4 regions of the Duganella hordei genome follow, and region 4 is predicted to be linked to each of the others. Evidence: predicted binding sites of a transcription regulator. Region 4 holds the regulator's gene; each other region holds the start of a gene.
What was found. Region 4 encodes sigma-54, which starts transcription at its own class of promoters, with help from an activator protein. Its sites were predicted from a motif close to TGGCANGNAANCTGCTTT; they were not measured.

Region 1: a site for sigma-54 is predicted at 1,728-1,745, ahead of pedF (cytochrome c-550 PedF). Genes of this name have one in related genera too.
Region 2: a site for sigma-54 is predicted at 2,318-2,335, ahead of ABWW33_RS24540 (flavin monoamine oxidase family protein). Genes of this name have one in related genera too.
Region 3: a site for sigma-54 is predicted at 2,419-2,436, ahead of ABWW33_RS02225 (ammonium transporter). Genes of this name have one in related genera too.

The regions. Positions count from the first base shown of each region.
Region 1 covers NZ_BPWI01000034.1:15,824-23,277, forward strand. Annotated here, with positions in the region: gene ABWW33_RS32370 (TonB-dependent receptor) at 1-358, opposite strand, end outside; gene ABWW33_RS32375 (substrate-binding periplasmic protein) at 355-1,185, opposite strand; gene pedF (cytochrome c-550 PedF) at 1,200-1,676, opposite strand; gene ABWW33_RS32385 (SH3 domain-containing protein) at 1,811-3,244, opposite strand; gene ABWW33_RS32390 (SPFH domain-containing protein) at 3,247-4,437, opposite strand; gene ABWW33_RS32395 (response regulator transcription factor) at 4,632-5,324, shown strand; gene ABWW33_RS32400 (sensor histidine kinase) at 5,327-7,411, shown strand; gene ABWW33_RS32405 (GMC family oxidoreductase N-terminal domain-containing protein) at 7,428-7,454, shown strand, end outside.
Region 2 covers NZ_BPWI01000013.1:41,071-48,524, reverse strand. Annotated here, with positions in the region: gene ABWW33_RS24550 (RidA family protein) at 1-217, opposite strand, end outside; gene ABWW33_RS24545 (c-type cytochrome) at 231-653, opposite strand; gene ABWW33_RS24540 (flavin monoamine oxidase family protein) at 650-2,257, opposite strand; gene ABWW33_RS24535 (TnsB C-terminal domain-containing protein) at 2,647-4,518, opposite strand; gene ABWW33_RS24530 (hypothetical protein) at 4,518-4,664, opposite strand; gene ABWW33_RS24525 (DEAD/DEAH box helicase) at 4,929-7,205, opposite strand; gene ABWW33_RS24520 (alpha/beta fold hydrolase) at 7,382-7,454, shown strand, end outside.
Region 3 covers NZ_BPWI01000001.1:520,084-527,537, reverse strand. Annotated here, with positions in the region: gene kbl (glycine C-acetyltransferase) at 1-417, opposite strand, end outside; gene ABWW33_RS02230 (helix-turn-helix domain-containing protein) at 588-1,163, shown strand; gene ABWW33_RS02225 (ammonium transporter) at 1,168-2,370, opposite strand; gene ABWW33_RS02220 (zinc-dependent metalloprotease) at 2,540-5,047, opposite strand; gene ABWW33_RS02215 (prolyl oligopeptidase family serine peptidase) at 5,044-7,215, opposite strand; gene ABWW33_RS02210 (putative bifunctional diguanylate cyclase/phosphodiesterase) at 7,308-7,454, opposite strand, start outside.
Region 4 covers NZ_BPWI01000026.1:6,239-13,692, reverse strand. Annotated here, with positions in the region: gene ABWW33_RS30825 (KpsF/GutQ family sugar-phosphate isomerase) at 1-821, shown strand, start outside; gene ABWW33_RS30820 (KdsC family phosphatase) at 821-1,351, shown strand; gene lptC (LPS export ABC transporter periplasmic protein LptC) at 1,364-1,954, shown strand; gene lptA (lipopolysaccharide transport periplasmic protein LptA) at 1,978-2,577, shown strand; gene lptB (LPS export ABC transporter ATP-binding protein) at 2,578-3,330, shown strand; gene ABWW33_RS30800 (RNA polymerase factor sigma-54) at 3,340-4,818, shown strand; gene hpf (ribosome hibernation-promoting factor, HPF/YfiA family) at 4,896-5,255, shown strand; gene ABWW33_RS30790 (alginate lyase family protein) at 5,344-6,303, shown strand; gene ABWW33_RS30785 (enoyl-CoA hydratase/isomerase family protein) at 6,335-7,414, shown strand; gene ABWW33_RS30780 (Lrp/AsnC family transcriptional regulator) at 7,421-7,454, shown strand, end outside.

The DNA of each region.
Region 1 (7,454 bases), on a different contig from region 4:
GATAAACCGAGATGCCTTGCGATGCGCCCAGCACCGGCGACGCGCGGAAGCCGCGATAGGTGATGTCGTTCTGGAACGGGCTGCCGGAGATCTCGTTGACGTTCACGCCGGTCAGACTGCGCGCCATGAATTCGCCGATATTCTGGCCGGCGGATGCGCCCACCTGGTGTGCATTCGCCGTCTGCACCTGATAGGGCAATTGGTTCCGGTCCACACCCAGCCCAGGCAACGGCGCGACACCGACGATATCCACCGACAGCATGGAGCTTGCCGGGTAGGCCGGCGACGCCCCCTCGGCCGCCATCGCCCCGCCCCACGCAAGCAGTATCCCGCTCGCGACAGCGCAGCGGCGCGTCATGGTGTCTGCTCATGCACGCCATATTTGGCAAATATGGCTTTCAACTCGCCGCTTGCCTTCATTTCGTTGACGGCGGCCTGCAGGAGTTTCGCCACGTCCTGGTCATCCTTGCGTACCGCCATGCCGACTGCCCAACCGGCGCGAGGCAGACGCTGGAAAGCGACTTCATTCAAGGGGAAGGCCGCATCGTCGCGAAACACCGCATCGATTTCCGAGCGGTTGGCCAGCACGGCGTCGAGCTGTCCGGCCTTCAGCTGCTCCAGCGCTTCGGCCGCTGTGTCGAAGATACGCACCTTGTCGCGAAAGCGCCCGTTCCCCTCGCCCAGCAGCACCATCGCCGCGATGGAGACCTTTTCAACGCCTATCGTCTTGCCGGCCAGCGCGTCGATGCCGTCGAAGGTCGGCATGCTGCTCGCGCTGCGCACCAGCCGCACGGTCTCGACGTGGTAGGGCGCGAAGATGGTGACCTTGGCGTTCTCGTTCATCAGTTGCGGCTCGACCGGCACATGCAACATCACGTCGGCCGGGCCGTAACCCAGATAGTGGCCTTTCCATACCATGTTGCGCAGATCATCACCGAGGTTTTCGCCGGCGGGAAAAGGCAGCAGGCTCAGTTTGAGCCCCAGCTTGGCGGCCAGCGCCTGCGCCACATCCACATCGATGCCGGCGCTGCGATCTGAAAACGGCGCGAACTGGTCGTAGACCGCCACCTTGAGCGATCCTGATTGCCGGATCTTGTCCCAGTCCGCATGTGCGGGAGCGGCGGCGCCCATCAGCGCGACGACGAGCGGAATCAGCGCGGCGGCGCGCAGTCGAATACTCGGCATGATCTGCTCCTCGCTTATTTGGCGTCGTCGCGGCGGGCTTCCAGGTAGGTCTTGATGGCCCACATGGCCTCCTGGTTGAACACGCCCTCAAACGGTGGCATGTAGACGGCGCCATTACGCACTTTGCCGTGCCGGATCGAGGTCAGATAGTAGTTGTCGGTCTCCTTGTAGCAGGCCTTCTTCTTGTTCTCGTTCTTGACGTCGGTGCAATCGCGGTCCAGCTGGCGCAGATCGGGTGCTATGCCGCCGGTGACCGCTTCCAGGCCATGGCAGCGCGCGCAGTTCTGGTTGTAGGCCGACGAACCGATCTTCAACGCCAGCTTGTTGCCGCGATAGGGATTCTGTTCCAGCCACTTGTCGCCGAGCGGCGTCAGGCCGGTAGTGTCCACCGCTTGCGGCACCACGTTGCCGTGAGCGGTGGCGTACAGGGAAGTCGTGGCCGCCGCGGCGATGACGGTCACGATGGCGAGAATGCGGAATGGATGTTGCATGATGTCTCCTTGCTGTTTTAATGAATGCGTTTTACCGAGGTACACACTCATTGAGCAAATGCCATGCCACGCGTCTGCCGCCTTGATCCATTACATAATTGCTCCAATTTGGCACAGGTGTCACAGCCGGATGTTCAACGCATGCTGACGGTCTGGCGTTTCCAGGCGGGGTCCTGCCAGCGATAGAACAGACTCAGTGATGATGGTTTATCCGCAGACTTGAGCGTGGCCAGCGTGTTGACCTCCACCAGCTCGAAGCTGCGTTTGAACTTGCCGTCAACACGGGCTTCGCGCGCCACCAGCATGTTCTGCGTACCTGGCACCCAACCGGCGAATTCGGCATAACCCAGATCGGGTCCGGCGGCGGCGGGCGGCAGCACATCGACCAGCCAGCCCGCGCTGGTCTGGTGGAACAGCCACATCTCACGCCAGCCATCCATCGGCTGTACCGCCAACGCCAGCGCCGTACCCTGCGCATTGGCGCGTGCCGATGCCGGCCACACAACGCCATAGCTGCAGCGGCGCGCCAGCGGATGCTGTTGATCGTGCTTGCCGTCCACCAGCGCGACGCAGGTTTCTCCTGGCTGGCCAGCCGCCACGACAATGCGCAAGCCCGCGCCCGCCGTGGAAGTGGAAGCCGATGCCGCTGCCGGCACCGGCTCCGCCGCCCAGCGCACGCTTCCCACTCGGACGCCCGCATCGGCAAACGCTGCGACATCGTCCTCGGTCAACTCCGCTGGCTCCACCAGCCCCAGCTCGTCCAGCGCACGCTGCGCTGGCTGCGCCGACGGTTCGCCCTTGCGCGCCCGCGCAAACGCCACTGACGACCACACAGCGGCGCGTCTCATATGCAGGCGGTTTTTCACGTGCGCCGGCAACTCCTTCAAGTCCACGCGATCCAGCACGTCGGCACGCCAGTCGTCGAACGCCGCCCGCGCACCGGGTCCCAACGCCGGATCGACGCATTCCTGGCGAGTCAATCCCAGCGCCGCCGTTGCGCGTTGCCGCGGCTCCGATTGCATCGCCAGCACGCGGCGGAATGCCTCGCCGTCGTAGCACAGCTGCATGCGTCCTTCGCGCTCGAAGCTGCGGATGCCGATGCCGTAGTTGGCCACAACTTCCAGGTGTGCGGCGATCGTGACGTCGCCTTGCTTGCCCTGTTTGGACGAGGCGCGCCGCGCCAGCCGGTCGGCCATACTGCCCAGCGCATCGAACGGTTCGGCAGTGATGGCCGCCGCCGGCGCGGCCTTCAAGTACGCCGCCGCATAGCTGATACCCAGCGACTCCGCGCCCGGCGTGTCGCGCAGAAAGCGCACCACCGACAGCAGTTCCGGTGCATCGGCCAGCGCCAGCGACACCTTGCGCACTTGCGAGGCACGGATGTAGCCAGCCCGTTCGCGGCGATGGTCGTAGACCTGCAGGAAGTCCTGCTTCTCGCCGCGAATCTCCAGGCTGTCCCCCTGCCACAGGACGGCCTGCTGTTGCGCCGTGTCCTTGGGCGAGGCGCGCAGCGCGGCCTGATCCTGCGTAACGATAGCCAGTACAACGGCAGCTGCAATGGGCATCATGATTATTGAACCTCCTTCTTGCCCAGCAACGCCGAACCGATAAAGCTGCCATCCGTTGGCGACGGAGCGATGATGACCGATACCTTGTCCGACAATTTGTCAGCCATGGTTTTCTGGATCAGCAGCGGATTGCGGGTAATCAGTTCACCTTCGCGCGCCATCTGCTCGGCCGCCACCTTGCCGATGGTCTCCTGGCGATACGCCTCAGCATCGGCCAGCTTGCGGCGCGAGTTGGCCTCGCCGGTCGCCTCGATCACGCGTGCCTCGGCATTGCCCTCGGATGTCTTGATGCGCGCGGTCTTCTCGGCCTCCGCCTCCAGCTTGCGCTGCTCGATCTGCTTCTGTTTGAACGGCAGCACATGCGCCATCGCCTGCTCCTGCGCCCTTGCCGCGATGATCTGCTCATTGCCCGCCGCTTCGGCCGCCTTCTCGCGGCGGATCTTGTCGGCGTCCGCCTCCAGCGCCGTCTGTTTCACCTGCTTCTCCTTCAGCTCCAGCGTATAGCGCATCTTCTCGGTTTCCAATTCTTCCGCCAGCAGCTTCTCCATCCCCGCCTGGTACTCCTCCGGCAGCGTGATCTTGCCGATGGTGATGCCGCGCAGCGTGATGCCGTCGGTCGCCAGCTTGGGTTTGAGCTCCGCCTCGATCGCCTGCTGGATCTCCGCCCGCTTGGACGAAAAAATCTCGCGCACCGTGTAGCGGGTGAACACCTTGTAGATCACGCCCTGCACCGCAGGTTCGACGACGGCGCCGTTGATATCGGGCGGCAGCGACTGCGCCATGCCGGCCACGCGGCCGGGATCAAGCGCATAACGCACCGACAAGTCCACACCCAGCGCCAAACCCTCGACCGACTGGAACGGCGCCTTGTCGCTGCGGTTCGGGCGGTAGACCTGGTCCAGCAGCGACACCTGGCGCAGCGCATGCACGCCGGGGAACATGAAGACCGCGCCATCGCGCACGGTGGTGGTGGAACCCGTCAGCTGGTTGATACGGATGCCCACATTGCCGGGTTCCAGCCTGGCCAGCGGCGGATGTGTCGCCAGCCCGTAGGCGACGCCGCCGGCCGCGCACACGGCCAGCAACAGCGCGCCGCTACGGCGGAATCCGTTGGCCGCGGCGCCGGCGATTCCGCCGGCGCCACTCAAGGTATTCCGTACCGCCTGCACCAACCGTTTGATCCGCTCTGCCATCGTATTCACCTTTTCATCGTCGTTGAGTTCAGGGCCTATCCCTGAGACGCATGGTGCGCCGGATGATGCGGAAGTATCAACGCCGCCGCCGTCCAGGTATCCTCCGCCGCTGTGAAGAAATCCTCACAGCGGATTTGTGACTTTTCCGATAAAACCATGGATACTCACTCCATACACAGCAAGCGGAGCACAGCATGGCCAAAGTCGCCGTCATCGAGGACGATCTGCCTACCAGTAATCAACTAAGGGCCTGGATCGAGTCTGCACGTCCGGGCATCGTCGTCGACCAATGGTTCAGCCGCGACGACGCGGAAGCGGCCATCGCCCGCGAGCGCTACGACCTGGTGGTACTCGATATCGAACTCGGTCGCGAACGCCATGCGGGCGTGGCCATCATCAACGCCATCAACAAGCGCCATACCACCCCGGTGCTGGTGGTGTCGGCGATGCCGGCCACTATTTACCGCAGCATCATGAAGGCGCTGGATGCCTGGGACTACCTGCAGAAAGCCACCTTCGAGGAGGCCGATTTCGTCGAAACCTTCCTCGAGATCCTGCGCAGCAGCAAACCGGCGGAGGCTCCGGCAGCCAGCGCCGATGAACTGAGCATGGACCCGCTGCGCCAGCGCACGCCCACCTGGCGCGGCCACCGCATCAACCTGCCGCTGACCGCGCAACGCATTCTGGCGGCGCTGTTCGCGCGGCGCGGCCAGGTGGTGTCTTACGACGAACTGTTCGAGGTGGTGAAAAGCGGGCGTAATCGCGACAACATCCGCAAGCACGTCAGTACCATCCGCGACGCCTTCCGCGAGATCGATCCTGACTTCGCCTGCATCGAGAACATCCCCATGCGCGGCTTCCGCTGGGCCGACGCGGAAAGCCGCTGACCATGAACTGGCGCCGGCTCAGCCTCGTCCCGTATCGCCTGCGGCTGCTGCTGCGCGCCGCATTCGTGTTCCTGATGGCGGCCACAGTGGGCCTGGCGCTGTCCGTTGTACAGCAGGAGAAGCAGCTCAGTTACAAGAACTATCAAAGCAGCTTCCAGAAGACCCGCGTGCAGGTGGCTGCGACGCTGCGCCACCCGACCGGCCAGCTGGCGCTGCTCAATCCCCAGCCTGTGGGCAAAGGCGGCACCCTCCATCCACTGCTACTGCCCTTCGCCGCGCTCGACTTCGACGATCTGCAAAAAGTGCAGCAGGCGGTGGCGATGTCCGGCTGCCTTGCGCAGTACGGCAACAACAGCTCGCTCTGCATCGGCATCGGCAACAATCCCTGGGCCGGCGGCTTTATCTATGTTGCCGGCACTTTCGACGGCGCCAGGCTGGTGCCGCATGTGCGCGGCGACCAGGTGGTGGACCAGGCGCACCGCGTCAGAGTCAAGGTCGCCCTGCGCGGCCAGAGCTACGAATGGATCGCTCCGTTCGAGGAAAGCGCCGAACCACAAACGCCGGCACATCGGTTCGGCGGCATGCGCGGACGCTTGACCGGCTTTGCTGCGGCCGACGTGGCGCGGGCCAAGGCACCGGCGGTCAAGGACTTCCGCGGCTGGATCTGGCAGAACCCGCGTTGCACCAACCAAGCCGCCGCCGATGACGACGCAGCCTGTACACGCAGCGCCTTCTTCTCACTGCGCCTTCCCGTAGGCGTGCTGCAGGACGCGCTGTTCGAAAAACGCCGTCCCGTCTGGCCGCCGGAAGATCTGGGCCGCATCGACGTGAGCATCGCAGTGCTGCCTCCTGGAGACGGCGCGCCGCTGCTGGACAGCGGCTCCGGACCTGGCACGCCGGCTTTTTCGCTGGCGGACCTGAAGCCGATGCTGCTGCCGGGTGAGAGCCTGCAGATTCGCCGCCTCACCGACGATGGCGCGCCCGGGACCACGCTGCCGCTGCTGGTCGGCGCCGTCGATCCCGAGGACCAGTCCTGGCATTTCGTAACGACGCTGATCCGCCACCTGCCGGTGGACGCCTACGATGTCCCGCTTGAGGCAAAGGAGGTGATCGCCACGCCGGCCGGCAGCTATGAGGTGCTGCTCAAGGGCGACGTCCGCAGCGTCAGCAAGAGCCTGAGCGTGGTGGCCAGCCGGCTGGTGTGGTTTGTCGGAGCGATGCTGGCGGCGCTGATGCTGGCATGGCTGGTGATCGAGATTGGCATCATCCGCCGCATCAAGGTGCTGATCAAACGGGCGGACGATGTGGGCGAGCGGGTGAAGGCGGCGCGCGGCTTTTCCGAAACCGATCTGGCCGACCTGCGCGGCGAGGATGAGCTGGGCGTGCTGGCCACCGGCCTGCACGATCTGCTGCGCCGCGTTCGCGAAGACGTCGAACGCGAGAACATCCGCGCGGAGCAGGAGCGCGACATGTGGCACGCGGTCGGCCACGAGATCATGTCGCCGCTGCAGTCGTTGATGGTCCTGCACGGCAGCCCGGACGATCAGAGCCACCGCTACATCAACCGCATGCAGCAGGCGATCCGCGTGCTGTACGGGCGCGCTTCGCCCAGCGAAGCGTTCCAGTCATCGGAACTGCAGGTGACCGAGATCGACCTGACTGCCTTCCTGCAAAACGTCGCCGCCAATGCTTCGTGCGTGGGGATAGACAACGTGGTCTTCCTGGGCGAGGCCGAGCCGTTGACCGCGCGCGCGGATGAATATTCACTGGAGGATGTGGTGACCCATGTATTGCGGAACGCCGAGCGCTATCGCCTGGCAGGCAGCGCGATCACGATCACGCTGGAGGGCAGCGCCACCGGCGCGACGATCACGATCCGCAACCTGGGTCCGCAAATCGCGCAGGACATGATCGGCAAGATCTTCGAATACGGCGTGTCGGATCAGGCGGAATCGGGCGCCGACGGCAATCGCGGCCAGGGCTTGTTTGTCGCGCGGACCTATATGGCCAAGATGGGTGGTACCATCGTCGCACAGAACCTGGCCGACGGTGTCAGCTTCATCCTCAGCCTGCAACGCGGCGCCTAACGATAGCCTCAACGCCATGCCATCATCCTCGACCGAACAATTT
Region 2 (7,454 bases), on a different contig from region 4:
TCTTGTCGACGATGGCCGGCACCTGGCCGCTGACGAAGTGGATGGTGGCGGTCGACGGCACGCTGACGGCCAGCGCGATCGGGAAATCGGAGCCGGGGATCTTGTGGCGCACGATGTCTGCGGCGGCTTTGGGCGCGGCCTTCGGTGCGGCCTGGGCGCCGAAGGACAACAGGCCCAACGCGGCCGGGATCAACAGGGTTGCGAGTGCTTTTTTCATGTGGTGTGCTCTTTCAATGTTTGTTGGATACCTGGCCGTTGCTGAACGGCTCGACCTGCAGCATGGCGCGCAACGCCGCCACTTCCGCCTCGGTCAACGGCTCGGCCTTGTTGCCCCAGCCGCTGCGTACGAAGCTCAGGACGGTGGCGATGTCGGCGTCGCTCAGGCTGTCGCTGAAGTCGGGCATGCCGCCCCGCCCTTTCAGCAGCACGGTGGCGACGTCGGTGCTTTTCCCCTGCACGAACTTGTTCCCTGCCAGCGCCGGGAAGGCGCCGGGTATGCCCTTGCCGGTGGCCTGGTGGCAGGCCGCGCAGTTTTTCAGGAACAGCGCCTTGCCGTCCGCAGCGCCCGCGTCCTGCGCGCGCGACGGCGCCGTGGCGGCCGCCGCCAGCAGCGCCACGACGGCCATCGCGGCCTTGATCAGCACTTCCTTCATGCGCTGGCCCTTTCATGGATCTTGGCGATCTGCTGCCATGCCGATTCGATGGCGCCGGCCTGCCAGCCGGTCAGGTAGCTCAGGTGTTCGCCGGCCAGCAGCACGCGGCCCTCGCCTTCGAGCAGCGTCGGGTAGGCGGCGGCGCGGGTCTTCTCGGTCCATTCGGCCCAGCCGCCCAGGTTGTATTGCACGCGGTGCCAGGCCACCGAGAACGAGGTCTCGAAGCTGTCGGTGTACTGCGGGAATATCTTCTGCCCGGCCGCCAGCGCGAAGTCCGCGCGCTCCTTCGGCGACAGCGCGCTGACCTCGATCGCCGCCGTCTGGTACTGGTAGTAGCCGAGCAGCACGCCCTTCTTCTTCTGGAAGCCGTAGGACGGCATCGAGATCGTGTTGATGCCTTTCAGGTCGGTCAGCACGTGGCCGCCGTAGATATGCTCGTCCTCCTCCCAGAAGCGGCGCTTCATCTGCAGGCCGATCTTGCCGACCGGCGCGTAGGCCACCGTGGCCACGGCCTTCTTGAACTTGTCCGAGAAGTCGGTGTCGATCTGGCGCAGCACCGACAGCGGCATCGCGCACAGGCAGTAATCGGCGCTGATGCTGGCGACCTTGCCGGTGCCGGTGTCCTTGAAGGTGACGGTGACGCCCTTGTCGTTCTGGCGGATGGTCTGCACTTCCGACTTGTAGCGGATGTTCTTGCCGACGCGCTTTTCAAACGCCTTGGCGATGGAGTCCATGCCGCCGACAGGCTGGAACATGGTGTTCTGCATCGGGAAGTCCTGCACCGCGCTGTAGACGTTGCCCAGCTTGGACGCCAGCAGGTCCTTGAAGCCCAGCGGATCGGACAGCGTGCCCGGGCCGGGCGAAGTGCCGGCGCCCGGATTGACGGCGAAGCCGCGGCCGGTGCGGCCCTTGTACTGCAGGTCGGCGCCGGCCAGCTGGCCTTCGTGCGCCAGGTAGTCCAGCAGCAGGCGCTTGTCGTCGGCCGTCAGTTCCTGGTCCAGCTGGTTGTTCTTGACCGACTTGGCCAGCAGCTCGGAGACGTGGCCGCGCATGTCGGCCTTGATCTCCTTGATGCGCATGCGCTTGCCGGCGAAGGGGCCGGCGTTTTCCGAGTAGACGAAGGAATGGTCGTTGTCGTTGACCATCACCTCCAGCGGCACCTCGAACAGGCGCGTGTAGTGCAGCGTGGACTGGTGGTGCAGCGGGATGCGCCATGGGCCGTGGTTGATGTAGTGGCCGTCGTCGAATTCGCAGGTTTGTTTTTCGCCACCGAGCTCGGTCAGGCTGAAGCCCTTGCGCGCGGTCTGGCAACGGCCGCCGGCGAAGGCGCGCGCCTCGAGGATCTGGCACTGGTAGCCCAGCTTGCCCAGCTCGAAGGCGGCGGTCATGCCGGCCAGGCCGGCGCCCAGTATCAGCACCTTCTTGCCTTTGCCGCTGCCGCTCAGCTCCGGCGGCGCGGACGCCGTCGAGCCTATGCCCATGCCCCATGCGTTCATGGTATTGAGCAGCAATCCCGTGCCGCCGACCGCCGCGGCGCGATATAGGAAATCCCTTCGCGTGAATGAACTAAACGATTTAAACGGTTTTACTGTTTTACTGTCCATCTGCTTCCTCACCAGTCTGCTGAAAGATCCTTGGGCGACTTGCGTCCCCATAGTTCCTGTCTAGCAAGTGGCGTGCCACGAAGTCACAACAAAATAAACAGTGTTCGTAACCACGGGAAGCCTTATGGCATAAGGCTCGGCGACATCAAACAATGTTTGTTCGGCGATGGCGAAAACATTGTTCTTTGCTCCAACGGGGCGCTTCCGGCGACAAACTTTATTTGTGCCGCATGGACTTTATTTTCGGCGTGGCGGTCACGCGCGCCAAGCGCGGCGCGGGCCGGTTGGAAACGGCTCCACCCTGCCGCACCAGCAAGTGGCACGCACCGGCATGTCGCAAAGTGGTCTGCACGGCGCTGGATCGCGCCGTTGGCTATCAAGCTATGGAATCAGTTAGCGAAGCTGGCGAAAGCCTGCGTAGTGGTACGTAGCGGCGTGTTGGCCGAGGTGGCGGGATTGGCGACGGTGCGCGGCAGGCGGGCGATTTCCGCCGCCGACAGCTGCTGGTGCGCGGCGCTGCCGTCGGCCAGGTGGCAGGCGTGGAACTGCATCGGCGCGTTCGGGTCCAGCAAATAAACCATGTCCATGTTGGACGGATCGTAGGCGATGCGCACGCTCCACTGCCCGCGCAGGCGCGCGCGCTCGAACCAGCGTTCGTTGATGGCGCGGGCGCAGGTGTAAATACTATCGAACAGATGGATGCCGTCGCCGGCGACGTCGGCTTGCGCCACCGGCATCAGGCTGCAGCGTATCAGGTGCTCGGGATAGGTCCGCAGGCTGCCGCCGCGATGGGCCACACCCCAGTCCCACAGCTGGCGCGGCGTGGCGCCGCCGGCATGCGCCAGTTGCTGCCGGTTGTTGTAGTACAGGATGCAGTCGACCACGATGCGGGTGAACTGCTGCAGGTCGAGCACGCCGTCCAGGCGGCACGGCAGTCCGTCGGCGTGCGGCGCCACCAGGCGGAAGCGCTTTTCCAGCACGGCCTTCCAGTCGTCCGGGCCGTGGTCGACGGTTACGCAGCGCAGGTTGAAGTTGTTCAGCAGCGCATCGCGCTCGGCGTCGCCGGTCAGCGCGCTGTTGGCGAACAGCGTCTCGGGCAGGTGGCGGCATGGCCACTGCGCCGCCTCGATGCGGCGGCCCAGCTGCTGGCTGTAGCGCTGCTTGTCGGCGCCGCAGTTGGCCAGCGCCAGCATCGCGTGCTGCCAGTTGGCCTGGCCCATGCCGATGTAGACGCCGGTGACCATGCGGCTGTACGAGTCGAGCGCCAGGTAGACCAGCGGCCGGCCGATGGCCTGGTGGCGGTCGGCGCGCGAGACCAGCTGCACCTCGGCGCGCACCGCGTCGAGGTAGAAGCCGGCGCCGGGACGGCCGCCGGCCGGCAGCGAGGCGAAGCGCGCGGACGCGGCATCGGGACCATTCGCGGCGGCGACGGCGGCGGCGGTGTTGGCGGCAATGTTGACGGTTGCGGCGGCGTTGCGGCGCACCACTTCGGGCGGGCGGTCGTCGTCGTGATCGAGCCAGTAGTTGAACTGGCCGAAGGTCGGCAGCACGGCGTCCTGGCTGCCCGCCACCGTCAGCACGCGGCCGCTGTCGGCGTCGATATGGCGCTCGATGAAGAAGTCGGCCAGCATCTGCTGGTAGGCGCCCAGCCGCGAGAACTTGTCGTGGCCGGCCGCGTAATGCGCGGTGGCGACGCGGAAGGTGCGGCGGATTTCCTCGTCGGCGTTCAGGCCCGGGCCCGCGTCGGCGCCGCTCTTGCGCGGGCGCCCCCGCTTGACGCCGGCCGACGCCTGGCGCACCTTGCCGCGCCCGCCGGAGTTGCCGTAGTCGGGCAGCAGCGCGTTGGGCGTCTGCCCGCGCTGCCAGTAGCGGCGCAGGTAGCGGTAGATGGTCGGGTGCGACACGCCGTGCGCCTCGGTGGCCTGGGCGATCAGCTGGCCGCGCTGGCGTGCCTCGTAGATGCCCGGCTCCAGCGCCACCAGCGGTTCGACGATGGCCCACGCGCGGGCGCGCAGTTGCAGGTGTTTGGCCGGCAGCAGCTCCTGGCTGACGACCATCAGGTAAGGGTCGGCCGGCAACACGCTGGCGTGGCCGGCACGAATGTCGGCATGCAGTACCGACAGCTGGATCAACTCGACGTCGGCCGAGCGGGCCGCCACGTCAAATACATAGGCGTGGCTTTGCTCGGGAGCGATCCACAGGATGCGGACGGTGCGCGGAGACGGATGCGTGTACTGCAGCAGGTCGTTCCGCAACAGCATCAGCGGTCCTTGTCAGAGAAGGAGGCAACGTTAAACGGCCGCGTATCGATGAAGATCGAATGCAGGCCGACCTGGTCTTGCTCGCGCAAGACTTGCGGCTTGATGGCGTCGACAAAAGTAATCCACAATTTCCTGAATTGAGTCATTTCAATACTCCCATGCTAAACGACGTGTCTCAGGTGGAGGCATCTCAAGGGATGCCTTTTATAACGATTGTGCTATCAGCCATGCAATAAGCGGGCCAGGCATGCCGGCGCGGCGGCGGCGCTATGGGAGCGCGGTGGGCAGGCGGTGCGCGGGTTGGTGTACGAGCAATATTTAAGGCTCGCCAAGCTTTGTTTTGGTGCAACGCAGCACCGTGCTCGTGCACTGCGCGGACGTGAAAACGGGGCCTTGCGGCCCCGTCGTGTTTAGTATTTCTTGCCGGCTGGCTTGGACTTGAACTTGTCCTTCTGCCCCGGCGCCGGCTTCTTCGGCGGCGTGGACTTGCCCGACTCCGGCGGCATGCGCTCGGCATGGCTGATCTTCAGCTGCGCGCCGCCGACCCACACCTTGCCCAGGTGCTTGAACAGCTCGGGCGGCATGCCGTCCGGCAGTTCCAGCATGCTGTAGGTGTCGAAGATCTCGATGCGGCCGATGTGCTTGGCTTCCAGGCCCGCCTCGTTGGCGATGGCGCCGACGATGTTGGACGGCGTGGCCGCATGGTTGCTGCCCACTTCGATGCGGAAGGCGCTCATCGGCAGGGCGATCTTGCCCGGTTTTTCCTTTTTCTTCTTCGGCGCGGCCTCGTCCAGCTCGGTGCTATCGACGCGGGCGGCCTTGGCCAGCGGCGAAGCGGCCGGCGCCGCCGGGGCGGCGGATGCGGCGGGCGCGGCCGACGGGGCGCTCCGGACCGGCGCCGGACGGGCCGCCGGAGCCGGGGCTGGCGCCGGGGCGCCGTCACCGCTGTCGCGGCTGATGCGCAGCTGCTGGCCGGCCACCTTGATGCCGGCCAGGTGCTCCAGCACGTCGCCGCTCAGGTCGTCCGGCATGTCGAGCACGCTGTAGTCGTCGTAGATCTCGATGCGGCCGATGTTCTTGGAGTCGATGCCGCCCTCGTTGGCGATGGCGCCGACGATGTTGCCCGGCTTGACGCCGTGCTGGTAGCCCACTTCGATGCGGAAGGTCTGCATGCCGGCGTCCGGCGCGCGCACGATGCGTTCCTTTTTCGGGAAACGCTCGCTGCGGTCGGCACGCTCCGGACGCTCGCCGCGCTCGAATCGGTCGCCCCGGTCGCCACGGTCCTGGCTGCCATGGCGTTCGAAGCCGACCTGGCGGCCCGGACGCTCGTCCCAGGTGGCGGCGGCGGTCTGCTGCTTCTTGTCGAGCAGCAGCGGCACGTCGCCGCGCGCCATCTTGGCCAGCGCGGCGGCGATCTCGATCGCCGGAATGTTCTGTTCGCGCTCGAAGTCCTCGATCAGCGACTGGAACTGTTCCAGCTCGCCCTGGGCCAGCGTTTCGCTGATCTGCGACTTGAATTTGGCGATGCGCACGTCGTTGACGGCCTGGATGGTCGGCAGCTCCAGCATGCCGATCGGCTGGCGGGTGGCGCGTTCGATCGACTTGAGCAGGTTCTTCTCGCGCGGCGTGATGAACAGGATCGCCTCGCCGCTGCGGCCGGCGCGGCCGGTGCGGCCGATGCGGTGGGTGTAGCTTTCCGGATCGTGCGGCACGTCGTAGTTGACCACGTGACTGATGCGCTCCACGTCCAGGCCGCGCGCGGCGACGTCGGTCGCCACCAGGATGTCGATCTTGCCGTCCTTGAGCTGCTGGATGGTGCGCTCGCGCTGCGCCTGCTGGATGTCGCCGTTGATGGCGGCGGCCGAGAAGCCGCGCGCCTGCAGCTTGCTCGCCAGTTCCTCGGTACCGAGCTTGGTGCGCGAGAAGATGATCATGCCGTCGAAGTTCTCCGCCTCCAGGATGCGGGTCAGCGCGTCGAGCTTGTGCATGCCCGACACCAGCCAGTAGCGCTGGCGGATGTTCTCGGCGGTGCCGGTCTTGGCGGCGACGGTGATTTCCTTCGGATTGCGCAGATAGGTGTTGGCGATGCGGCGGATCGCCGACGGCATCGTCGCCGAGAACAGCGCGGTCTGGCGCGACTCCGGCGTCTCCTGCAGGATGCGCTCGACGTCGTCGATGAAGCCCATGCGCAGCATCTCGTCGGCTTCGTCCAGCACCAGCGTCTTCAGCTTGGACAGGTCGAGCGAACCCTTGTCCAGGTGGTCGATGACGCGGCCCGGGGTGCCGACCACGACGTGCACGCCGCGGCGCAGAGCCGACAGCTGCGGGCCGTAGCTCTGGCCGCCGTAGATCGGCAGCACGTGGAAGCCGGGGATGTGGGCGGCATAGGTCTGGAACGCCTCGGCGACCTGGATCGCCAGTTCGCGGGTGGGCGCCAGCACCAGCGCCTGCGGCGTGGTCTGTTTGATATCGATGCGCGACAGGATGGGCAGCGCGAAGGCGGCGGTCTTGCCGGTGCCGGTCTGGGCCTGGCCCAGCACGTCCTGGTTGTCCAGCAGCGAAGGGATGGTCGCGGCCTGGATCGGCGACGGCGACTCGTAGCCGACCTCTTTCAGGGCCTTGATCAACGGCGCACTGAGGTTCAGGTCGGAAAAAAGGGCGATGGGGGATACGGGATTTGCAGACATGGCGTCACTCACAAGTATGTTCGAATCGCCTAATTGCGAAAGAAATTTGTGCGTAGTTTACTCTCTCTGGCCGGTTCGGGACCTTTTTTGCTTAAAACCGCCTGTTTAGACGCCAAAGCGCGACGTTCGCAAATGGCCTATATTGGCGGCATCCCCTGTTCCGGAGCGATTCCACCATGCGCAATCTGTTCATCCTCGCCGCCGCCCTCGCCGGCCCGGCGTCGGCCGCAACCTACGGTCCCGAACTGC
Region 3 (7,454 bases), on a different contig from region 4:
GTTCAGCGCGTCGGAGATGATGGCGTCGTTTTCATCGAACAGCGGCTCGAACACGCCGCCGTTGGCGTCGAAGGCCGCCGCGTACAGGATGGTGTCCTCGGTGCCGAGGAACTTCGAGATCGCCTGTTCCAGCTGCTTGTGCACCGTCTGCGTGCCGCAGATGAAACGTACCGACGACAGGCCGTAGCCGTATTTCTCGGTGGCGTCGATCGCGGCCTGGGCCACCCACTCCTGGCCGGACAGTCCGAGGTAGTTGTTGGCGCACATATTAATCAAGGTGCGGCCATCCTCGCCCACCACTTCCGAGCCCTGGCGCGACGCCAGCACACGCTCGGGCTTGTACAGGCCCTGCTCGCGCAGCTGGTCGAGGTTTTGCTGCAGGCCGCTGAAGAAGGAGGTTTTGGCTTGGATGGTCATGATAGTCCTTGTGTGTGGTACGATTTCACCGCGTTTACACTGCCTTATGCGAAATCCGTTATTTCGAACTCAAATTCAATATATCGAATATTACAGAGAACCAGTGAACTCTGCAAGCCGCGCACCAGCGGCGATTCAATTGAAATTTAGTCCATCTGCCGAATAAAACAATGAAAACACCTGTTTCGACAAACGCCCCACCGGAAGTCGGCGCCGCCCTGCAGCGGCTGCGCCTGGCGCGCGGCCTGACCCTGGAAGACCTGTCCCGGATCGCGGGGGTCTCCAAGTCGATGCTGTCGCAGATCGAGCGCGAGAAGGCCAACCCGACCATCGCCATCACCTGGCGGCTGGCCAATGCGCTGGGAGTGCAGATCGGGGAACTGCTGGCAACGGCCGAGCGGGAGACGGAGACCGTCCGCGTGATCGAGGCGCACGAAATTCCTACCCTGCCCGGCCATCACGCCGGCTACGTGCTGCGCATCCTGGGCCCGCTGGAACTGGCGAGCAAATATGAGTGGTATGAACTGACGCTGGTGCCGGGCGGCGAACTGGCCTCGCAGGGACATGATCCTGGCGCGCAGGAACACCTGACGCTGCTGCACGGTTCGGTGGAAGTGGAAGTGGGGCCCGACAAGAAGAAGGTCAAGCTGGGCAGCACGGCGCGCTACCCGGGTGACCAGCAGCACATCATCCGCAACGTCGGCAAGACCGAGGCGAAGGCGCTGCTGGTGGTGATACACCGTTAATTGGTTACCAATTCGACTCCCGCTCCGGAGTCGATGTGATGCGGTGGATCGACAGGTCGGCACCCTGGAACTCCTCCTCCGGATCGAGACGCAGGCCGAGCGTGGCTTTCAGCAGGCCGTAAATGGCGAAGCCGCCGATCAGGGCGATCGCCACGCCGAGCAAGGTGCCGCCCAGCTGCGCCGCCAGCGACACGCCGCCGATGCCGCCCAGGGCTTTCTGGCCGAAGATGCCCGCCGCGATACCGCCCCAGGCGCCGCACAGGCCGTGCAGCGGCCACACTCCCAGCACGTCGTCGATCTTCCACTTGTTCTGCGCCAGCGTGAACATCCAGACGAACACGCCGCCGGCGATGGCGCCGGTGGCCAGCGCGCCCAGCGGGTGCATCAGGTCCGAGCCGGCGCACACCGCCACCAGGCCGGCCAGCGGCCCGTTGTAGGCGAAGCCGGGATCGTTCTTGCCCATCAACAGCGCGACCAGCGTGCCGCCGACCATCGCCATCAGCGAATTGACGGCCACCAGGCCGTTCATCTTGTCCAGCGCCTGCGCGCTCATGACGTTGAAGCCGAACCAGCCCACCGTCAGAATCCACGCGCCCAGCGCCAGGAACGGAATCGACGACGGCGGATGGGCGGCGATGGCGCCGTTTTTCATATAGCGTCCACGGCGGGCGCCCAGCAGCAGCACGGCCGGCAGCGCGACCCAGCCGCCGACGGCGTGCACCACCACCGAACCGGCGAAATCATGGAACTCGGCGCCGAAGGCGGAGGCCAGCCATTGCTGCACGCCGAAGCGGTGGTTCCAGACGACGCCTTCAAAGAATGGGTAGACAAAGCCGACCAGCAGCGCGGTGGCGATCAGCTGCGGATGGAAGCGCGCCCGCTCGGCGATGCCGCCCGAGATAATCGCAGGAATCGCCGCCGCAAAGGTCAGCAGGAAGAAGAACTTGACCAGCTCATAGCCGTTTTTGGCAGCCAGCACGTCGGCCGAGGAGAAGAAATTGACGCCATAGGCGATGCTGTAGCCGACAAAAAAGTACGCAATCGTCGACACCGCAAAATCCACCAGGATCTTGACCAGCGCGTTGACCTGGTTTTTCTTGCGCACCGTGCCCAGCTCCAGAAACGCGAAGCCGGCGTGCATGGCCAAAATCATGATGGCGCCGAGCAAAATGAACAATGCGTCGGCGCCGTCTTTGTATCCACCCATCAAGATTACTCCCCAAAATAATGCAAAAGTTAAAAACGAATATGAGTAAAAGCAATATTCGTTCCACTTTGGTGCAAATTTTAAGTGACTGATTTCGCTGGGTTTTATTTTGGTGAATACTTCGCACCACCGTCGTGCGCACCGAAAGATGGCATCATTTTGGTGCGGGTCAGATCGGAGCTCCCGGAGGCACAGCAGGCAAAGCCCGCAGTTTGACGCTGCGCGGATCGGCCAGATAGCCGGCGATCAGCTCGGCCGCCTGCTTGCGGCTGTCGGCCGTGACACCTTTGCCCGGGTTCTTTTGCAGCCACTGCGCCAGCTCGCGCACCGATTGCCGCACCTCCGCCGCCACCTGCGGATGCAGTTTGCCGCCGTCCAGCAGGTTCAGCATGGCGTCTGCCAGCACCCAGTTTGCGGCCAGCTGCACCGCTTCGCCGCCGACGACCGAGGCCGGCACCGGCTCGCGCTTCCAGGTTTTTTGCAGCAGCAACGACAGCACTTCCTGCACGCCGGGCTGTTGCGCGTCGCGCGCGTGCTGCCAGGCGACGCGGTTGATGCGGCTGGCGTCCAGCAGGAAGCCGGCCGTTTGCGCGGCGCCCGCCTCGGCGATCGAGAAGGCGTCGAACACCGAACCCATATTGGTGGCGAAGTATTCGCGGCTGCGTTCATGGCCCATCGCCGGCGGCGTCAGGACATCCAGCACGCCGGCCGGCAGCGCCAGGTATTCGGCGCGCAGGCTGTCGGCCAGGCGGTTCAAAGCCTGGCGCTGAATCGCCGCGGGCGTGGCCTTGATGCCGGCCTTGGCCAGGCCGGCCTTGACGTCGCCCGCGCTGGTGTAATCGAAATCTCCGCCGCCGATCAGGCGCGCCACCGCTTCGCCCTGGTAGCGCTGCAGCAGGTAGACCGGGACCAGCCGCGCTTCCAGCTCGCCGATCTGGCGGGCGTCCGGCAGCACATCCACCGAGAAGGTTTGCAGCGCGCGCCGGCGTACGGCGCCCAGCTGGTCCCAGGTCTTGATCGAGTCCGGGCCGAAGTCCCACAGCAGACCGTCGGGATGGCTGGAGCCAGGCGAGCGGTCGTCCTGGTCGCTGGAATACAACATGCCGGCGCCGCGCGCATCGGCGCGCAACTTGGCCAGCGCCGACTGCTCCTGAGTGCCGCCGCCAAAGTCGCCGTAGATGTATTTGACGATGTAGTCGTCCCACGGACCGACGCCGACGCCATAGGCATCGGCCAGATCGACATTGCCCCTGGCGTCAAGCTTCAGTATCGGATGGGGGTAATCCATCACCGAGCCGTTGCCGTTGCCCATGCGGCTGGCCGCGAAATTATGGGCGAAGCCCAGCGTGTGTCCCACTTCATGCGCGGCCAGCTGGCGCAGGCGGGCCAGCGCCATTTCCTCGGCCAGCTTCTGCTTGTCGGCCGGAGCGTTCTTGCCGTACGGGGCAAGCAGGCTTTCGGCGATCAGGATGTCCTGGCGCACGCGCTGCGAACCCAGCGTGACGGCGCCGCGGATAATCTGTCCGGTACGCGGATCGGCCAGCGCGCTCCCGTAGGACCAGCCGCGCGTGGCGCGGTGCACCCAGTGGATGACGTTGTAGCGGATGTCCATCGCGTCGACGCCCTCGGGCAGCAGCTCGACGCGGTAGGCGTCCTTGAAGCCGGCCTTCTCGAAGGCGCTGGCCCACCACGAGGCGCCGGCGATCAATGCCGAGCGCACGGGCTCCGGCGCGCCGCGGTCGACGTAGTAGACGATGGGCTTCTTGACGGTGCTGACCGCCGCCGACGGATCGGTCTTTTCAAGGCGGTGCCGTACTTGCCAGTGAACGTCGATGCTGCTGGCGAGCGGCGTGGCGAAGTCGTAGTAGCTGGTGTCGAAGCCACCGGAATATGGATGGTAGGCGCGTGGCTGCCAGCCGCCGGCTTTTTCACCCACCTCGGGCAGGCGCACCATGCTGATGCGCTGGCGCAGCGACAGGCTGGCGGGATCGGCGCCAACCTGGCGCACATACTCGGCCTGTCCGGGACCGGCAAAGGTCAGCAGCGACTCCAGTTCGACGTTGTCCGGGAAGGCCTTGGCCTCTTCCGCCAGCACGGCGCTACGCGTGGCATCGACCTGGTAGGCGCCCTGCTTGGCGGCCGTCAGGCGCGCGACGACGCCGTGGCGGTCGGCCAGCAGGAAGCTGGAGAAGTCGACCAGATGATGTTCACTGTCAGCGGCGAGTATGTCGCCGGACCACAGCACCGCGCTGGCAAAGGATTCCTGCACAGCGGCGCGTTCGTCCTTATCCGGCGAAGCGGCGATGAAGTTGGTGTTTTCCTGGACCAGGAACAGCCTGGCGCCACGTTTTTCAAAGTGCGCCATGCGCATCTCGCCCGGCTGGCCGCGATCGAGGCCGACGTCGTTCGAGCCCAGTGCGTAAGGCAAGGAACTCAGTAGCAGGAAGGGCTGGTTCAACGCGGCCACTGACAGCAGCACCCTGCCCTTGTCGGTATCGCGCCAGACGTCGATGAAGCCCGGCTGCGATTGCATGCCGCGCGTGACGTCGGCGATCTGCCTGGCAGCCGGCGCCGTGGACGAAACGGCCGAAGGCGAAGCGGCGGCGCCAACCACCGGCGCCGCGCCCGACATCAAAATGGCGAGCAGCAGCGGCCCGGCGGCTGGCGCGGCCCTCACTGCTGGCCCGCCGCTTTGACGCCTTCAGCAGCGGCGTCCATCTTCAGCGCGCGGCTCAGGAAGCCCCAGCGGTCCGCCACTTCCTCGATCTGCTTGGTGGTCGGCTTGCCGGCGCCGTGGCCGGCCTTGCTGTCGATACGGATCAGGATGGGCGCGCCGCCCGGCGCCTGATCGGCCTGCGCGGTCGCGGCGAACTTGAAGCTGTGGGCCGGTACCACGCGGTCGTCATGATCGGCGGTGGTGATCATGGTCGCCGGATAGCAGGTGCCCTTCTTCAGGTTGTGCAGCGGCGAGTACTTGACCAGCGCCTTGAATTCGTCGGCGTTGTCGGACGAGCCATAGTCCGAAGTCCAGGCCCAGCCGATGGTGAACTTGTGGAAGCGCAGCATGTCCATCACGCCGACCTGCGGGATCGCCGCCGCGAACAATTCGGGACGCTGCGTCATCGCCGCACCGACCAGCAGGCCGCCGTTGCTGCCGCCGCCGATGGACAGCTTGGCCGGCGACGTGACCTTGTGCTCGATCAGCCATTCGGCCGCGCCGATGAAATCGTCGAACACATTCTGCTTCTGCAGCTTGGTGCCGGCCGCATGCCACGATTCGCCGTACTCGCCGCCGCCGCGCAGGTTGGCCATCACGTAGACGCCGCCCATTTCCAGCCACGCCAGGTTGGCGACCGAGAACGACGGTGTCAGCGAGATATTGAAACCGCCGTAGCCGTACAAGTAAGTAGGATTGCTGCCGTCCAGCTTCAGACCCTTCTTCGACACGATGAACATCGGCACCTTGGTGCCATCGCGGCTGGTGAAGAATTCCTGGCGTGTCTCAAACAAAGCCGGGTCGAAGTCCACCTTCGGCTGGCGGTACACGCTGCTCTTGTTGGCCTTGAGGTCGTAGCGGTAGATGGTCGACGGCGTGGTGAAGCTGGTGTACGAGTAGAAGGTTTCGGTATCGGCGCGCTTGCCGTTGAAGCCTCCGGCCGAGCCGAGGCCCGGCAGTTCGATATCGTGCAGCGGCTTGCCTTTGAGGTCGAACACCTTGACCAGGCTGTGCGCATCGCTCAGGTAATCAACCAGCAGCTGGTTGTTGACGATGGATGCGGACACCATCGTGTTGCCACTCTCGGGCACGATCTGCTTCCAGTTCAACACGCCCGGCTTGCGGGTGTCGATGCTGATGATGCGGCCGCGCGGCGCGTTGCGCTCGGTGCGGAACCAGAACACGGAACCGTCGTTGCCGATGAAGTTATAGGCCGCGTCGAAGTCCTCCAGCAGCGGCACCACCTTGGCGTCCTTGCGCGACAGCTCCTTGTAGTAGATGCGGTTCTTGTTCTCCGTGCCCTGCGACGCGGTGATCACCAGGTATTTTCCATCCTCGCTCACTTCGGCGCCGAAGCCCCAGTCCTTGTGGTCCGGCCGGTCGTAGACCAGCGTATCCGCGCTTTGCGGCGTGCCGACCTTGTGGAAGTACAGCTTCTGGAAGTAGTTGACGTCGGCCAGCTTGGTCGCTTCCTTCGGCTCGTCGTAGCGGCTGTAGAAGAAGCCGGAACCGTCGTGCAGCCATGCGGTGCTGGAGAACTTGACCCACTTGATGATGTCGTCGGTGTCCTTGCCGCTGTCGATGTCGCGCACCCTGATCTCGTTCCAGTCGGAGCCGGATGCCGCGGTGCTGTAGGCCAGGTAACGCCCGTTCGGGCTGACGGCCAGGCCGGCCAGCGCCACGGTGCCGTCTGCGGCCAGCGTGTTCGGATCGAGCAGCATGCGCGGCACGTCGGCCAGCGTCTTCATCGTGTACAGCACCGACTGATTCTGCAGCCCGTCGTTACGGCTGTAGAAATAGCGGCCGCCTTCCTTGAACGGCACGCTGAAGCGCTCGAAGTTCCACAGCTTGGTCAGGCGCGACTTGATCGCGTCGCGGCCCGGGATCTGCGACAGGTAGCCCTGCGTCAGCTTGTTCTGCGCCTCGACCCAGGCGTGGGTCTCGTCGCTGTTGGCGTCTTCCAGCCAGCGGTAGGGATCGGCGATGGTGGTGCCGTGGTAGTTGTCCTGCTGGTCCACGGTGCGGGTGATCGGGTAGTTCAGCGTTGCGCCGGGGACCGGGCAGGTTTGCGCCAGGGCGGCGGCTTGCGACAATATCAGGGAGGCCAATAGCGATAAACGTCGTTGCATGTGTGATCCGTATCGAAGTAAGGTTCAGGAACACAGATCATAACGTGAAGTTTAGCAAATTTGAAACGTTAGGCCGGAAGCCAGGACATTTTTTATTTGGCGTAGCTGACGTCGTCGGCGGCGATGGCGGCCGGCGCCTGCCACGTCTCCAGCCAGGAAATGAGCTGGTCGCCGGGGATAGGACGGCTCATGAAGTAACCCTGCCCCTGGTCGCACCCCAGTTCGGCCAGCAGGCGCCA
Region 4 (7,454 bases):
TCGGCAAGTCCGGCCATATCGGCCGCAAGATCGCCGCCACGCTGGCCTCGACCGGCACGCCGGCGCTGTTCGTGCATCCGGCCGAAGCGGCCCACGGCGACCTCGGCATGGTCACCGCCGACGACGCCTTCATCGCCATCTCGTATTCCGGCGAAAGCGCCGAGCTGATGACCATCCTGCCGGTGGTCAAGCGCATGGGCAGCAAGGTCATCGCGATGACCGGCAAGCCGGGCTCCAGCCTGGCCGACATCGCCGACGTCCACCTGAACGTGGCCGTGGCCAAGGAAGCCTGCCCGATGAACCTGGCGCCGACCACGTCGACCACCGTCACCTTGGCGCTGGGCGACGCCATCGCCGTCGCGCTGCTGGACCTGCGCGGCTTCAAGGAAGAGGATTTCGCCCGCTCGCACCCGGGCGGCGCGCTGGGCCGCCGCCTGCTGACCCACGTGCGCGACGTCATGCGCAGCGGCGACGCCGTGCCGCAGGTGACCGCCGACGTCAAGCTGACCGACGCGCTGCTGGAAATCACGCAGAAGGGCATGGGCATGACCGCCATCGTCGACGCCGACGGCAAGCCGGTCGGCGTGTTCACCGACGGCGATCTGCGCCGCATGATCGAGAAGGTCCAGGACTTCAGCAAGGTCATCATCCGCGACGTGATGCACGCCAACCCGCGCTCGATCTCGCCGGAAAAGCTGGCCGTCGACGCGGTCGCCGTGATGGAGCAGTACCGCATCAACCAGATGCTGGTGACCGACGCCGACGGCAAGCTGGTCGGCGCGCTGCACATCCACGACCTGACCCGCGCCAAGGTGATCTGATGACTGAATTCACGTATGTCGAACGCGCCGCCCGCGTCAAGCTGATGATCTTCGACGTCGACGGCGTGCTGACCGACGGCAGCCTGCACTACGGCGCCGAGGGCGAGGCGCTGAAGACCTTCAACGTGCACGACGGCCTGGGCATCAAGCTGCTGCAGGAAGCCGGCGTACAGACCGCCATCATCAGCGCGCGCACGTCGCCGCAGGTGATCAAGCGTGCCGCCGACCTCGGCATCGCCCACCTGCACCAGGGCGGCCACGACAAGCTGACGCCGTTCAACGCGCTGCTGGAAAAGACCGGCCTCACCGCCGAGCAGGTAGGCTTCATCGGCGACGACGTGGTCGACCTGCCGATCTTGACGCGCGTCGGCTTCGCCGTCGCCGTGCCGAACGGCCGCGCCGAAGTGCTCGAGCGCGCGCACCACACCACCGTCGCCGCCGGCGGCCGCGGCGCCGTGCGCGAAGTGTGCGAACTGCTGCTGCACGCGCAGGGCAGCTACGAGCGCGTGATGGCGCAGTTCCTGGTTTGACGGGGATCAGTCATGCGTAAAAGAACAGCCCACCGCTGGCAGCTGACCGTCATCATGGTCGTCGGCGTGTTTGTCGCCGTCGGCAGCTTCTGGCTGGTGCAGGTGGTCAATCAGGCCGGCCAGGAAGCACAGGCCGACCAGCACCGCAACGAGCCGGACTACATCATCGACCGCTTCAGCCTCGTACGCATGAACAAGGCGGGCCAGCCGGCCTACATCATTTCCGGCGACAAGCTGACCCACCGTCCGGTCGACGACGCTTCCGACATCGACAAGCCTTACGTGCACAGCCTGGCGGGCAACCAGCCGCCGATGAATATCCATGCCGATACCGCGCATGTCGACCAGGGCAATACGCGGGTCCAGCTCAATGGTAATGTGGACGTCGTGCGCCCGGCCACGCCGCAAGCGCAGGCGATGCGCATGACGACCCCGGCGCTGACCGTCTTCCCGGACGAGGAAAGAATGGAAACCACGGCGCCGGTCGCGCTGGAAATGGGCAACGCGACGGCCAACGGCGTCGGCATGAAGGCCAACAACGCCACCCGCCAGGTGCAACTGGGCGGGCGCGGGCAACTGACCGTGCCGCCGCGCGGCCATTGAAAGAACCAATGATGAAGAATGGAATGATGATGAAAAAACTGATCCTGACGGCCGCGATGCTGCTGATGGCGGCTGGCGCGGCCCATGCGGAAAAAGCCGACGCCAACAAACCGACCAAGATCGATTACGACGATCTGCAGATCGACGACGTCAAGCAAATCAAGACGCTGATCGGCAACGTCGTGCTGACCCGCGGCACCTTGCTGATGAAGTCGCCGAAGGCGGTCGTGACGACCGATCCGGAAGGCTATAACTTTGTCGTGTTGACCAGCACCCCGGGCACGCTGGCCACCTTCCGCCAGAAGCGCGACGGTGCCGGCGACCAGTGGGTCGACGGCGAAGCCGAACGCATCGAGTACAGCGACAAGACCGACCTGGTCAAGCTATTTTCCAAGGCCAAGGTGCGCCGTCTCGAAGGCGGCCGCCTGAGCGACGAGGTCGACGGCGAATTCATTTCCTATGACAGCCGCAAGGAACAGTTCGCGGTCAAGAACACCGTCACCGGCGAGAGCAAGCCGGGCGCCGGCCGTGGCACGATGGTGATCCAGCCGGCGATCCGTCCGGCGGCGCCTGCAGCCTCGGCGCCTGCCGCCTCCGCCACCACGCCTACGCCGGGGAAATAAATGGAACCATCCTGCGGTAGCACCCTGATCGTCAAAGGCCTGCAAAAGACTTACGGCAAGCGCCAGGTCGTGCACGACGTTTCGCTGCAGGTCGAGTGCGGCGAAGTGGTTGGCCTGCTGGGCCCCAACGGCGCCGGCAAGACCACCTCGTTCTACATGATCGTCGGCCTGGTGCCGTCGGACGCCGGCACCATCGACATCAGCGGCACCGACATCTCCAGCCTGCCGATCCACCGCCGCGCGTCGCTGGGGCTGTCCTACCTGCCGCAGGAAGCGTCGGTGTTCCGCAAGCTGACCGTGGAAGAAAATATCCGCGCCGTCCTCGAAATCCAGAAAGTGGACGGCAAGCCTTTATCCAAGGCTGCAATTGATGAACGGCTCAATACCCTGCTGGCCGATTTGCAGATCGAAAAGCTGCGCGAAAACCAGGCGCTGTCGCTGTCGGGCGGCGAACGCCGCCGGGTCGAGATCGCGCGCGCGCTGGCCACCAATCCGCGCTTCGTGCTGCTCGACGAACCATTCGCCGGGGTCGACCCGATCGCCGTCATTGAGATCCAGCGCATCGTGCGCTTCCTCAAGGAACGCGGCATCGGCGTCCTCATTACCGATCACAATGTGCGCGAGACGCTGGGCATCTGCGACCGCGCGTATATCATCAACCAGGGCACGGTATTGGCTTCAGGCCGGCCAGACGACATCATCGCCAATGAGTCGGTGCGTCGCGTGTACCTGGGTGAACACTTCAGGATGTAGCCTTACCCCATGAAACAGTCATTGCAACTGCGCACGTCGCAGCACCTCGCGCTGACACCTCAGCTGCAGCAGTCGATCCGGCTGCTGCAGTTGTCCACGCTGGAGCTGCACCAGGAACTCGAACAGCTGCTGACCGATAACCCGCTGCTGGAGCGTCTCGACGACCCGCTGGACCGCTCGCTGCGGCTGCTGTCGGACGGCGCCATCAGCCAGCAGGCCCCGGTCGGCGACGCGCCGCCGGAAGGCCCGCCCAACGCGCAGGAAGCGCCGGCCGCCGACGCCGACAACTACGACGGCCCCGCCGCCGACACCGAAAGCACCAGCAGCGACGCCGACGTCGACTGGAGCGACGCCGGCCGCAGCAAGGCGCCCGACGACGAGGACGCGCGCCCGCAGCTCGAAGCCAACCACTGCACGCTGCGCGAGCACCTGATGGAACAGATGCGCGTGACGGTGCTGGAAATGCGCGACCGCGCGCTGGTCGAGCTGATCATCGACGCGCTCGACGAAAACGGCTACCTGGAGGAATCGCTGGAGGACATCCACGCCCGCCTGCCGGAGGAACTGGAACTGGACATCGACGAACTGCAGACCGCCTTGTCGCTGCTGCAGAGCTTTGATCCGATGGGCGTGGGCGCGCGCAACGCGTCCGAGTGCCTGGCGCTGCAAATCAAGCGCTTGCCGGGCGTGCCGATGGTGACGCGGCGCATGGCGCTGGCCATCGTTGAAAACCATCTGACGTGGTTTGCCCAGCGCGATTTCAACAAGCTGAAAAAAGCGCTGCTGTGCGACGACGAGGATTTGCGCGAGGCGCAAACCGTGATCCGCCAGTGCAATCCGCATCCCGGTTCGGCGTTCGCGTCGGACGTGTCCGACTACGTGGTGCCGGACGTCATCGTCAAGAAATCGCGCACCGGTTGGCAGGTCAGCCTGAACAACGACGTCATGCCGCGCCTGCGCGTCAACGCCATGTACGCCAACCTGCTCAAGCAGGGAAAAGGCGAGGGCGCGATGGGCGCGCAGCTGCAGGAAGCCAAGTGGCTGATCAAGAATATGCGCCAGCGTTTCGACACCATCCTGCGCGTCGCCCAGGCGATAGTAGAAAGACAAAAGAACTTTTTCTCGCACGGCGCGGTTGCCATGCGCCCCCTTGTGCTTCGCGAAATTGCTGATACACTGGGTTTACACGAGAGTACTATTTCTCGGGTAACAACTCAAAAATACATGCTGACCCCGCACGGCATGTTTGAGTTGAAATATTTCTTTGGTAGCCATGTCGCCACCGAAGCGGGAGGGGAAGCAAGTTCGACGGCGATACGCGCACTCATCGTGCAATTGACAGGAGCAGAAGACCCGAAAAATCCTTTATCCGACAGTAAGATTGCGGACATGCTGGGAGAACAAGGCATGGTGATTGCGCGACGAACTGTTGCCAAATATCGCGAAGCGTTGAAAATCCCGCCAGTCAGTCTCCGCAAGTCTTTGTAGTTACTTGGTTCCTGCGCGCCCGGTAGTAATGGGCCACGCACTAACCGTAAGAAGCGACATCATCTTTAGGAGTGTGTATGAATCTCACCATCAGTGGACATCATCTCGAAGTGACCTCGGCCATCCGTGAATACGTGCAGAACAAGCTCGAACGCGTCACACGCCACTTTGATCAAGTGATTGATATTGCTGTCATTCTGACTGTAGATAACCTTAAAGAGAAAGAGAAACGCCAGAAGGCTGAAATCAACCTGCGCATGTCGGGTAAAACCGTCTACGTGGAAAGCCTGTCCCAGGACCTGTACGCCGCCATCGATACGCTGATCGACAAGCTGGATCGGCAGGTCATGAAATACAAAGCCAAGGTCCAAGAGCACGGCCACGATGCGATCAAGCATCTCCCGGATAGCTACGAACCCGCTGCCGCCGCCCTATAACAACGGCCCCGGCACCACTCGACTAAGGGCGCATCGGCGCCCTTTTTTGAGGTAAGATAGTTAAACGTTTAACTTGATGAGCCCTCCCATGAAATCTCACCTGATTGCCAGCACGTCATTGCTTGGCCTGCTCGCCACCGGCGCGGCGCTGGCGTGCGAAGCGCCGCCGCCGGCCCGCATCGACATCGACGCCAACAGCTACTACTCGGACGCGCACCATTCCGTCATCGATCCGGTGCTACGGGCGCGCAACATCGCCAACACCAAGCCGATCGAAGACTTCCTGGCCGAGGTGGCGAAGGGCGCCACCGCCTACCAGCTCGACCCCAAGGCCAACGCGGCCGACGGCGCCTGCGCGCTGACCTGGCTGGCCAGCTGGGCCGGGCAGAAGGCCATGCTGGGCAAGCTGTCCAGCGAGCAGGCCTACTACGTGCGCAAGTGGACGCTGGGCGGCATGGCGCTCAGCTACGCGCGCCTGAAGCCGGCCGCCGGCGCCGCGCAGCAGCAGGCCATCGAAGGCTGGCTCAAGACGCTGGCCGACGCCACGATGGCCCACTCCGATGCGAAGAAGGGCGGCCGCAACAACCACTACTACTGGGAAGGCCTGGCCGTCACCGCGGTCGGCGGCGTGACGGGCGACCAGCGCTACCTGGGCTGGGGCCGCAAGGTGTTCGACCACGCGATGGGGCAGATGGCGGCCGACGGCTCGCTGCCGGCCGAGATGGAGCGCGCGGCCAAGGCGCTGCACTACCAGGTGTACGCCACCGTGCCGCTGGTGATGATCGCGTCGATCCTGGACCTGCATGATCCCAAGCTGGACCAGATCGTCAAGTTCACCGTTGCGGCGTCGGCAGATCCGTCGGGCATCGCCAAGGCCACCGGCTTCGAGCAGGAGCGCGTCGGCGTGCTCGACGTGACCACCATCTACGGCCGCCACGAAGGCAAGCCGCAGGAGGCGCCGGCAAAGAAGCAATGGCAGCCGCGCCTGGGCGGCGATCTCAATCTGCCCAATCCGCTCGAACATCTGGCGGCGCGGAAGTCGCAGTAGAATAGGGTTTTTCCTTCAGCCCTTTTTACTCATGAGCGAATACGTCCACACCAGCGTCGGCAACGGCACCGGCACCATCACGCTGGACCGGCCCAAGGCCCTGAACTCGCTGTCGCTGGCGATGGTGCGCGACATCACGCAGGCGCTGCTGGCATGGCGCGACGACAGCTCGGTGGCCGCCGTGGTCATCCGCAGCAGCAGCGAAAAGGCGTTCTGCGCCGGCGGCGACATCCGCTTCTTCTACGACGTCGGCCGTGGCTCGCCGCAGGGCGGCAGCGCGCTGCTGGAGGATTTCTTCAGCGAGGAATACGCGCTCAACCACCTGATTCATTTTTATCCCAAGCCCTACATCGCGCTGATGGACGGCGTGGTCATGGGCGGCGGCATGGGCGTCTCGCAGGGCGGCCCGGACTGCCGCGTGCGCATCGTCACCGAGCGCACCCGGATGGCGATGCCGGAAGTGAACATCGGCCTGTTCCCTGACGTGGGCGGCAGTTACTTCCTGCCGCGCGCGCCGGGCGAGCTGGGCTACTATCTCGGCCTGACCGGCGCGACGATAGGCGCCGCCGACGCGCTGTACGCCGGCCTGGCCGACCACTACGCGGCCGTGGCCGACATGGAGGTGCTGGAGGCGATCCTGGAGTCGACCGCAGGCGCGGAACTGCCGGAGGCGATCGCCGCCTTCGCCGCCCCCTACAGGCCGGCCGCGGGCAAGCTGGAGGCCGAGCGCGCCGCCATCGACCGCCACTTCGGCGCCGGCTCGGTGCCGGCCATCGTCGCCTCGCTCAAGACGGACGACAGCGCCTTCGCGCAGAAAACGCTGGAGATCATGGCCACCCGTTCGCCGCTGATGATGTGCGTCACGCACGAGTTGCTGAAGCGCGGCGTCGCTTCAAGCGTGGCCGACTGCCTGCGCATGGAACGCACGCTGGTGCGCCACAACTTCGAGGACGGCGAAGTGATCGAAGGCGTGCGCGCCCTCGTCATCGACAAGGACAACGCGCCGCAGTGGAAGCCGTCGTCGCTGCAAGAAGTAACCGAAGAGATGGTGCAGCGCTTCTTCCAGCCGGTGTGGCCGGATTACGCGCATCCGCTGCGCCACCTGGACTAGGCGCCGATGTCCGTCCAACTGGACCGTATCGACGTCCAGA